2 regions of the Mycobacterium sp. NGS16 genome follow, and region 2 is predicted to be linked to the other one. Evidence: predicted binding sites of a transcription regulator. Region 2 holds the regulator's gene; the other holds the start of a gene.

Region 1 (4,259 bases), on a different contig from region 2:
GCCGGGTGAGTAGCCCAGCGCGCGGGCCATGTCCCGTACCGCGCTGCGGCCCCGGTAGGTGATGACGTTGGCGACCTGGGCGGCGTGGTCGCGGCCGTATGTGTCGTAGACGTACTGGATCACCTCTTCGCGCCGGTCCGACTCGATGTCGATGTCGATGTCGGGCGGGCCGTCGCGGGCCGGGGACAAGAACCGTTCGAACAGCAGCCCGTTGGCCACCGGATCCACCGCGGTGACCCCGAGGGCGTAGCAGACCGCGGAGTTGGCCGCCGATCCCCTGCCCTGACACAGGATGTCACTGCGCCGGCAGAACTGGGTGATGTCGTGCACCACCAGGAAGTAGCCCGGAAACCCCAGCTGGGCAATGACTTCCAGTTCGCGATCGATCTGGGCATACGCTTTTCGAGCGCGCGGCGCTTTCCCGGGCGGGCCGTAGCGTTTCGCGGCGCCGGTCAGGGTCAGCTGCCGTAGCCAACTGTCCTCGGTGTGCCCGTCCGGGACGGCAAACGGCGGCAGCTGCGGGGCGATCAACGCCAGCGAAAACGCGCACTGTTCGCCGAGCTCGGCCGCCGCCGGCACCGCCGACGGGTGTGCCGCGAACAACCGGGCCATCTCCGCGCCGGAACGCAGATGCGAGCCACCCAGCGGGGCCAACCGGCCGGCGGCGGCATCCAGCGACTGCCGGGCCCGGATCGCCCCCATCGCCATCGCCAGCCGGCCCCGGTCCGGGCCGGCGAAGTGCGCGCCGGTGGTGGCCACCAGGCCGACCCCGAACCGGGGCGCCAGTGCCGCCAGGGCCGCGTTGCGCTCGTCGTCGCAGGGATCGCCGTGCCGGGTCAGCTCGATGCTGACCCGCTCGGCCCCGAACCGGTCCACCAGGCCGGCCAGTGCCGTCGCGGCCGCATCCGGGCCGCCGGTGGCCAGTGCCTGGCGGACGTGGCCCTTGCGGCATCCGGTCAGGATGTGCCAGTGTCCGCCCGCCGCGTCGGCCAGCGTGTCGAGATCGAAACGGGGCCTGTCTTTTTCGCCGGCCAGGTGCGCGGCGGCGATCTGGCGCGACAACCGCCGATAGCCCTCCGGGCCGCGGGCCAGCACCAGCAGGTGCGGGCCGGGCGGGTCCGGGTCGTCGGTGCGGGCCCGCGAAAAAGGCGGCCCCAGCGACAGTTCGGCGCCGAAGACCGTCGCTATCTCCTGCCCCTCAGCGGCCAGCTCGGCGGCCGCCTCGGCGAACCGCACCACCCCGTACAAACCGTTGTGGTCGGTCAGCGCGATCGCCCGCAGGCCCAGTCGGGCGGCCTCGACGACCAGTTCGGCCGGGGTGCTGGCCCCGTCTAAGAAGCTGTACGCCGAATGCGCGTGCAATTCGGCATAAGGAACCGTCGAGCCGGCCGGCCTGGGCCGCTCGGGTCGCGGCGCTGACCGGCCCCGATCGGCCGACACACCGGCGGCGACGCGGGTGTGACGAGGCTTACCATCGAGCACCCGCTCCATCTCCGCCCAGCTCGGCGGCCCGCTGCCCCAGCCCACACCCGACAACATATCGAACATACGTACGAAACACTTAGGCTGGGTGTGAAAAAGAACTTTGATGCACTAATCTGTGTCAGATTCCGGCACGATCCGAAGGGGCCACAGCTTTCATGTTCGGCGTTCTCAGACGCGCGTGGTTACCGTTGCTCATCGTGGCTGTGCTCTTCGTGGGGGGGTTCACGGTGCAGCGGGTCCGCGGCTATTTCGGTGCCGACGACAGCGGCAGCGGGACCGTCCCGTTCGAGGACACCAAGCCGTTTCATCCCAAGGTCGTCGTCTATGACATCTTCAGCCCGGACGGGACCTACGCCGACATCAACTATCTGGACTTAGACGCCACGCCGCAGCGGGTCGACGGCGCCAGCCTGCCGTGGTCGCTGACCCTGTCGACCACCAACCCGGCGGTGAGCCCCAACATCGTCGCCCAAGGTGACGGCAGCACCATCGGCTGCCGGGTCACCATCGACGGCGTGGTCAAAGACGAACGCATCGCCAACAGCCCCGTGAGCGCCCAGACCTTCTGCATTGTGAAATCCGCATGAGCAAACACATCAGCGACGACACCCCGACCGACTCGATGCCGGCCGTCCAATCACCGCACCGCAGCGGGATCTCCGTGTGGATCCGCCGGCTCGCGGTGCCGATCATCCTGGCGTGGGTGGCGATCACGGTCCTGGTGAACGTCATCGTGCCGCAACTCGACGAGGTCGGGAAGCTGCGCGCGGTGTCGATGAGCCCCATGGACGCCCCGTCGATGATCGCCATGAAGCGCATCGGCAAGGTCTTCGACGAGTTCAAGTCGGACAGCTCGGCGATGGTGGTGCTCGAAGGCGACCAGCCGCTCGGCGACGACGCGCACAAGTACTACGACGAACTGGTCGCCAAGATGGAGGCCGACCACGCCCACGTCGAGCACATCCAGGACTTCTGGAGCGACCCGCTGACCGCGGCGGGCTCGCAGAGCCCGGATGGCAAAGCCGCCTATGTGCAGGTCTACCTGGCCGGCAACATGGGCGAGACGCTGGCCAACGAGTCGGTCGAAGCCGTCCAGCAGATCATCGCCGACACCCCCGCCCCCGAAGGCGTGCACGCCTACGTCACCGGTGGGTCCGCGCTCAACGCCGACCAGCACATCGCCGGCGACAAGAGCCTGAAGATCATCACCGCGCTGACGTTCGTGGTGATCATCGTGATGCTGCTGTCGATCTACCGGTCGATCGGCACCGTGCTGCTGGTGCTGGGCATGGTGGTGTTCGAACTGAGCGCTGCCCGCGGCGTGGTGGCCGTGCTCGGCTACTACAACATCATCGGCCTGTCGACGTTCGCGGTGAACCTGCTGGTGACGCTGGCCATCGCCGCCTCGACGGACTACGCGATCTTCCTGCTCGGCCGCTACCAGGAGGCCCGAGCGCTTGGCGAGGACAAAGAGTCGGCCTTCCACACCATGTATCACGGCACCGCGCACGTGATCCTGGGCTCGGGTCTGACCATCGCCGGCGCGACCTTCTGTCTGCACTTCACCCGGCTGCCCTACTTCCGGTCGCTGGGTATCCCGCTGGCGATCGGCATGCTGGTGGTGGTCTTCGCGGCGCTCACGTTCGGCGCCGCGGTGGTGACGGTGGCCAGCCGCTTCGGGATGCTCGAGCCCAAGCGGGCGATGCGGATCCGCACCTGGCGGCGGATCGGCGCGATGATCGTGCGCTGGCCGGGGCCGGTGCTGGTGGCCACCACGGCGGTCTGCCTGGTCGGGCTGCTCACCTTGCCGGGGTACAAGACCAACTACAACGACCGGCAGTACCTGCCGGGCTACGTGCCGGCCAACATCGGCTACGCCGCCGCGGATCGGCACTTCTCCCAGGCCCGGATGAACCCGGAGCTGTTGATGATCGAAGCCGATCACGACATGCGCAACCCGGCGGACTTCCTGATCATCAACCGGATCGCCAAACGGGTCTTCGAGGTCCCCGGCATCGGGCGGGTGCAGACCATCACCCGGCCGCTGGGCACGCCGATCGAGCACACCACGATCCCGTTCGCGATCAGCATGCAGGGCACCACCCAGCAGCTGAACATGAAGTACCAGCTCGACAGCATGAAGAACATGCTGAAAATGGGCGAGGACATGCAGGTCTCCATCGAGAGCATGAAGCAGATGCTCCAGGTCACCCGTGAGATGTCCGCGACGACCCACAGCATGGATCTCAAGATGCACCAGATGCTCGACGACATCCAGCGGATGCGCGACGAGATCGCCGACTTCGACGACATGTGGCGCCCGATGCGTAGCTACTTCTATTGGGAGCCGCACTGTTTCGATATCCCGATCTGCTGGTCGATCCGGTCGATCTTCGACGTGATGGACGGCCTCGACCAGATGACCGAGGATTTCGAAAAGGTGCTGCCCGACATCGACAACCTCGACCGGCTGATGCCGCGGATGCTCGAGATCATGCCGCCGATGATCGAGACCATGGAGAACATGCGGGAGACCCAGCTGAAGATGCAGTCCACCATGGAGGGGCTGCAGCTGCAGATGGAGAAGATGATGGAGGGCCAGAACGCCATGGGCAAGGCGTTCGACGACTCCAAGAACGACGACTCCTTCTATCTGCCACCCGAGGCGTTCGACAACCCCGACTTCAAGCGCGGCATGAAGATGTTCCTGTCGCCCGACGGCCACGCGGTGCGGTTCATCATCAGCCACGAGGGTGATCCGATGTCGCCGGAAG
Region 2 (4,259 bases):
CCGCCCATCCCGGCCTGCATGACCGGGGCGCTCAATCCCAGCGACTCCAGCAGGTTCATCGGTGCCGGCCAACCGGAGCCCGGACGGTGACGCAGCACCGCCGCTCGCAGGGGGTCAGCGCCGCGCGCTGCGGCAGCTCGCCGGCGCCTTCCAGCATGCCCTGGATCAGCTGCAGATTGAGCCCGCACACTTCTTGGGTGTACTGGCGTGCCAGTTGCTCGAACGGGCAGTTGCGCAGCTCGATGTCCCCGTCGCCGTTGACCGCCGGCTCGTAACCGCACTCGCAGAGCGCTTCGAAGACGCCCTGGCCGGTTGCCCCGGCCCGCCCGGCGCGACGGGCCGCCGCCGAGATCTCCGCGCGTACGGTGCCGGCGTCATCCGCCACCAGGGCGGTGACCAGCAGCTCGGCCAGCAAGCGATAGTTGCGCGGCGGCACGCTTACCGACAGCTCGTCGCGGGTGCGTGCGTAGCGTTTGGCCGGGCGCCCGGCGCCGGGCCCGGATCGGCCGGCGGGCCGGGCGTAACTCACCGCCAAGATCCCCACCTCAGCCAGTTTGTCGAGGTGGTAGGCCGCCAGGGTGCGGCTGATGCCCGCCGCGGCCGCGGCGTCTTCGCGAGCCACCGGTTCATCCGACGAGGCGACGTACTGGTAGAGCCGCTGCCGCACCGGATCGTCCAGCGCGCTCAACCCGGCTAGCGGATCCAGGCCGCCGCGGGGAGGGGTGCTCATCGTCCCAATGTAACACCAAAAAATATTGACAAATAGGGTTGCGTGCCGCCACGCTAAGGCCCAACGCGGACAAATCGATGGGGGAGAGTGCGATGTCGGTAGCCGTCTACGCGGACCTGCGGCTGGTCGATCGGCCGGTGCCGGACCTCGATGCCGCCGAACAGGCCGCCGCGGCGTTTCTGCAGGCGCTGGGCGTCTCCACCACCGAGGCGGGGCTTGCGGACACCCCCCGCCGGATGGCGCGAGCCTATGCCGAGATGTTCACTCCGAAGCCGTTCGAGGCCACCACCTTTCCCAACGACGAGGATTACGACGAGCTGGTGCTGGTCCGTGACATCCCGTTCCGGTCGATCTGCGAACACCATCTGTTGCCGTTCACCGGAAGCGCCTGTGTCGGTTACCTGCCCGGTGACCGCATCCTCGGCCTGTCCAAGCTGGCCCGGGTGGTCGACTACTTCGCGTGCCGGCCGCAGGTGCAGGAACGTCTCACCAAACAGGTGGCCGACTGGCTCACCGACCACCTGCAGCCACGTGCCGTCGGGGTGGTGATCCGCGCCGAGCACACCTGCATGACGTTGCGTGGGGTACACGCCACCGGCTCGACCACGGTGACTTCGACGCTGCTGGGCACGCTGCGCACCGATGCCCGCTCCCGGCAGGAGTTCTTCTCGCTGGTCGGAATCGGCGGATAGCCGACGGGCCCGCGGTTCAGACCTTGCGGATGACGGTGACGACCTTGCCCAGCACGACCGCGTCGTTACCCGGAATGGGGTCGAAAACAGGATTGTGCGGCATCAGCCACACCTGACCGCCGGCCCGTTTGAAGGTCTTGACGGTGGCTTCCCCGTCGATCATCGCGGCGACGATGTCGCCGTTGTCGGCGACGTTCTGCTGACGCACCACCACCCAGTCGCCATCGCAGATCGCGGCGTCGACCATCGACTCGCCGACCACCTTGAGCAGGAACAGCTCTCCGTCTCCCACCAGTTCGCGGGGGAGGGGGAAGACATCTTCGACCGCTTCCTCGGCCAGGATCGGCCCGCCGGCGGCGATCCGGCCGAGCACCGGGACGAAGGTGGGTTCGGGCAGCGCGTCGGAACCGGCGAAGTCGGTCCGGGGCGCCGCGTCTGAGGGCCCGGCCGATTCCTCGGGGCCGCGGACGTCGACGGCGCGGGGCCGGTTGGGGTCGCGCCGCAGATAGCCCTTGCGCTCCAGTGTGCGTAGCTGGTGGGCGACCGAGGAAGTCGAGGTCAGCCCGACGGCGTCCCCGATCTCCCGGATGCTCGGGGGATAGCCCCGCTCGTTCACCGAGGCGCGGATGACGTCGAGGATGGTGCGCTGCCGGGCGGTCAGCGGTGAATCGGGCACAGCTGCAGGTCCCGGGGCCGCCGTCTTGCTGCTATCGCTCATGAAGGCGAATGTAGTCGCATCGCCGCAATTAATCAAACATGTGTTCGAGGTATGTCGCGCGAGCGTTCGAACGCGGCCGAGACTTGTCGGTGGGCACCGCTAGCCTATTCGACAACGAATCGATCACATGTTCGGACATCGAACATACAATCGATTATGATTCGAACAGTCGAGCGAATACCGGTCGCCGACGCCGAGTGAGGGAGAACCGCACATGATGCTCATCGACACGATCGCCCCGACGTTCGAACCGGCCCGGCCCGAGCGGGTCCGGGCGCATCGCGTTGCCGGGACGTCCGGCCGCGCCCACCCGGTCCAGACCCGTCCCGTGCGCCTCGCCCGGTCGCGCCCGGGCGGGGCGCCGCTGCGGCACCACGGCGCCGGGGTGCTGATGTCGCGCACGGCGCACCGCCCACGGCCGGTCAAGCCCATCACTCCGGTGACCACAGTGGTGCTGGCGCTGATCGCAGCGGGGATCACGGTCTGGCTGGGGCTCATCGCCCAGTTCGGTGCGGCGATGGCCGGCGGCGGCGCCCCCGCGGTGCCCGAACGGCTGGGCGTGGTGCGGGTGCAAAGCGGCGAGAGCCTGCAGCGCCTGGCGGCCCGGGTCGCGCCCGATGCGCCGACCGCGCAGGTCGTCGACCGGATCCGCGAACTCAACAGTCTGGAATCGGCGGCGGTGGACGCCGGCCAGCCGCTGATCGCGCCGATCGGCTGACCGTTGATGCCCGGCCGGCCGCGGCCTGCGGCTACTGCGGCGCGCCGCCCGGCACCCGCGCAGGTACGCTCACAGTTGTCCCAGTGGTCCGGATCGCCTCAGCGCGTGCGGGTGTCCGGCTCTCGGCACGGCGAAGGAGCGGCCATGCATTGCCCGTTTTGTCGCCATCCAGACTCCCGGGTGGTGGATTCCCGCGAAACCGACGAAGGTCAGGCCATTCGCCGCCGCCGGTCCTGCCCGGAATGCGGTCGTCGCTTCTCCACCGTGGAGACCGCGGTGCTGGCCGTGGTGAAACGCAGCGGCGTCACCGAGCCGTTCAGCCGGGAGAAGGTCATCAGCGGGGTGCGCCGGGCCTGCCAGGGCCGCCATGTCGACGATGACGCGCTCAACCTGTTGGCCCAGCAGGTCGAAGACGCGGTGCGCGCGGCGGGCTCACCGGAGATTCCCAGCCACGAGGTGGGTTTGGCGATTCTGGGCCCGCTGCGCGAACTCGACGAAGTGGCCTACCTGCGATTCGCCTCGGTCTACCGGTCCTTCTCGTCGGCGGCCGACTTCGAGCGGGAGATCGAGGCGCTGCGCGAACACCGGCAGGTGCCCAGCACCGGTTGAGGCTCGCGGCGCCATGCCGCACTACGCTGGCCCCATGGCACCCGACCTGCACCCGAATCTTGTGGAGCTGGCACCGCTGCTGGGCACTTGGTCTGGCCGGGGCTCGGGGGTGTATCCCACGATCACGTCGTTCGACTACCTCGAAGAGGTGGTGTTCTCCCACGTCGGCAAACCGTTTCTGGTCTACGGCCAGAAGACGAAGTCGGCCGCCGACGGTCTGCCACTGCACGCCGAGACCGGATACCTACGGGTGCCGCAGCCCGGCCGGATCGAATGGGTGCTGGCCCACCCCAGCGGTATCACCGAGATCGAGGTGGGCAGCTATGCGGTGACCGCCGACGGCATCGAACTCGAGATGTCGGCGCCGACGATCGGGCTGGCGCCGACCGCCAAAGAGGTGACAGCGCTGCGCCGCCACTACCGCCTCGCCGGCGACGAGCTGTCCTACACCTTGGACATGGGCGCGGTCGGCCAACCGGCGCAGAACCATCTCACCGCTGCGCTGCGACGAACGAGATAGGCCGGCCGTCACGGCGTGTCGTCGTCGCCCCGGTCCTTCTTCGCCTCCTGGGCTAAGAACCGTTCGAACTCGGCCCCGAGTTCATCGGCGCTGGGCAGATCCTCGTCGCGGGCCAGCAACGAGCGGTTCTCCTGCGCGGCGATGAACGCGTCGTACTGGCGTTCCAGTGCCGCCACCACCTGCGCCACTTCGGCGCTCGCCTCGACCTGTTCATCGATCTTGGCCCGGATATCGGCCGCGGCTGCACTGAGTTCGGCCAGCGGCAACTGCAG

The links. The regulator LexA, encoded in region 2, represses DNA repair genes until DNA is damaged. The targets are predictions, from matches to a motif close to CGAACANNTGTTCG.
Region 1: a site for LexA is predicted at 1,542-1,555, ahead of AC5Y4Q_RS02865 (error-prone DNA polymerase). Genes of this name have one in related genera too.

Annotation. Positions count from the first base shown of each region.
Region 1 is NZ_JCALEE010000001.1:581,908-586,166, reverse strand. Features, by position in the region: gene AC5Y4Q_RS02865 (error-prone DNA polymerase) at 1-1,527, opposite strand, end outside; gene AC5Y4Q_RS02860 (MmpS family transport accessory protein) at 1,641-2,072, shown strand; gene AC5Y4Q_RS02855 (MMPL/RND family transporter) at 2,069-4,259, shown strand, end outside.
Region 2 is NZ_JCALEE010000008.1:59,226-63,484, forward strand. Features, by position in the region: gene AC5Y4Q_RS17255 (NAD(P)H-dependent flavin oxidoreductase) at 1-59, opposite strand, end outside; gene AC5Y4Q_RS17260 (helix-turn-helix transcriptional regulator) at 56-730, opposite strand; gene folE (GTP cyclohydrolase I FolE) at 823-1,422, shown strand; gene lexA (transcriptional repressor LexA) at 1,439-2,140, opposite strand; gene AC5Y4Q_RS17275 (LysM peptidoglycan-binding domain-containing protein) at 2,355-2,858, shown strand; gene nrdR (transcriptional regulator NrdR) at 3,003-3,467, shown strand; gene AC5Y4Q_RS17285 (peroxynitrite isomerase) at 3,502-3,987, shown strand; gene AC5Y4Q_RS17290 (proteasome assembly chaperone family protein) at 3,996-4,259, opposite strand, start outside.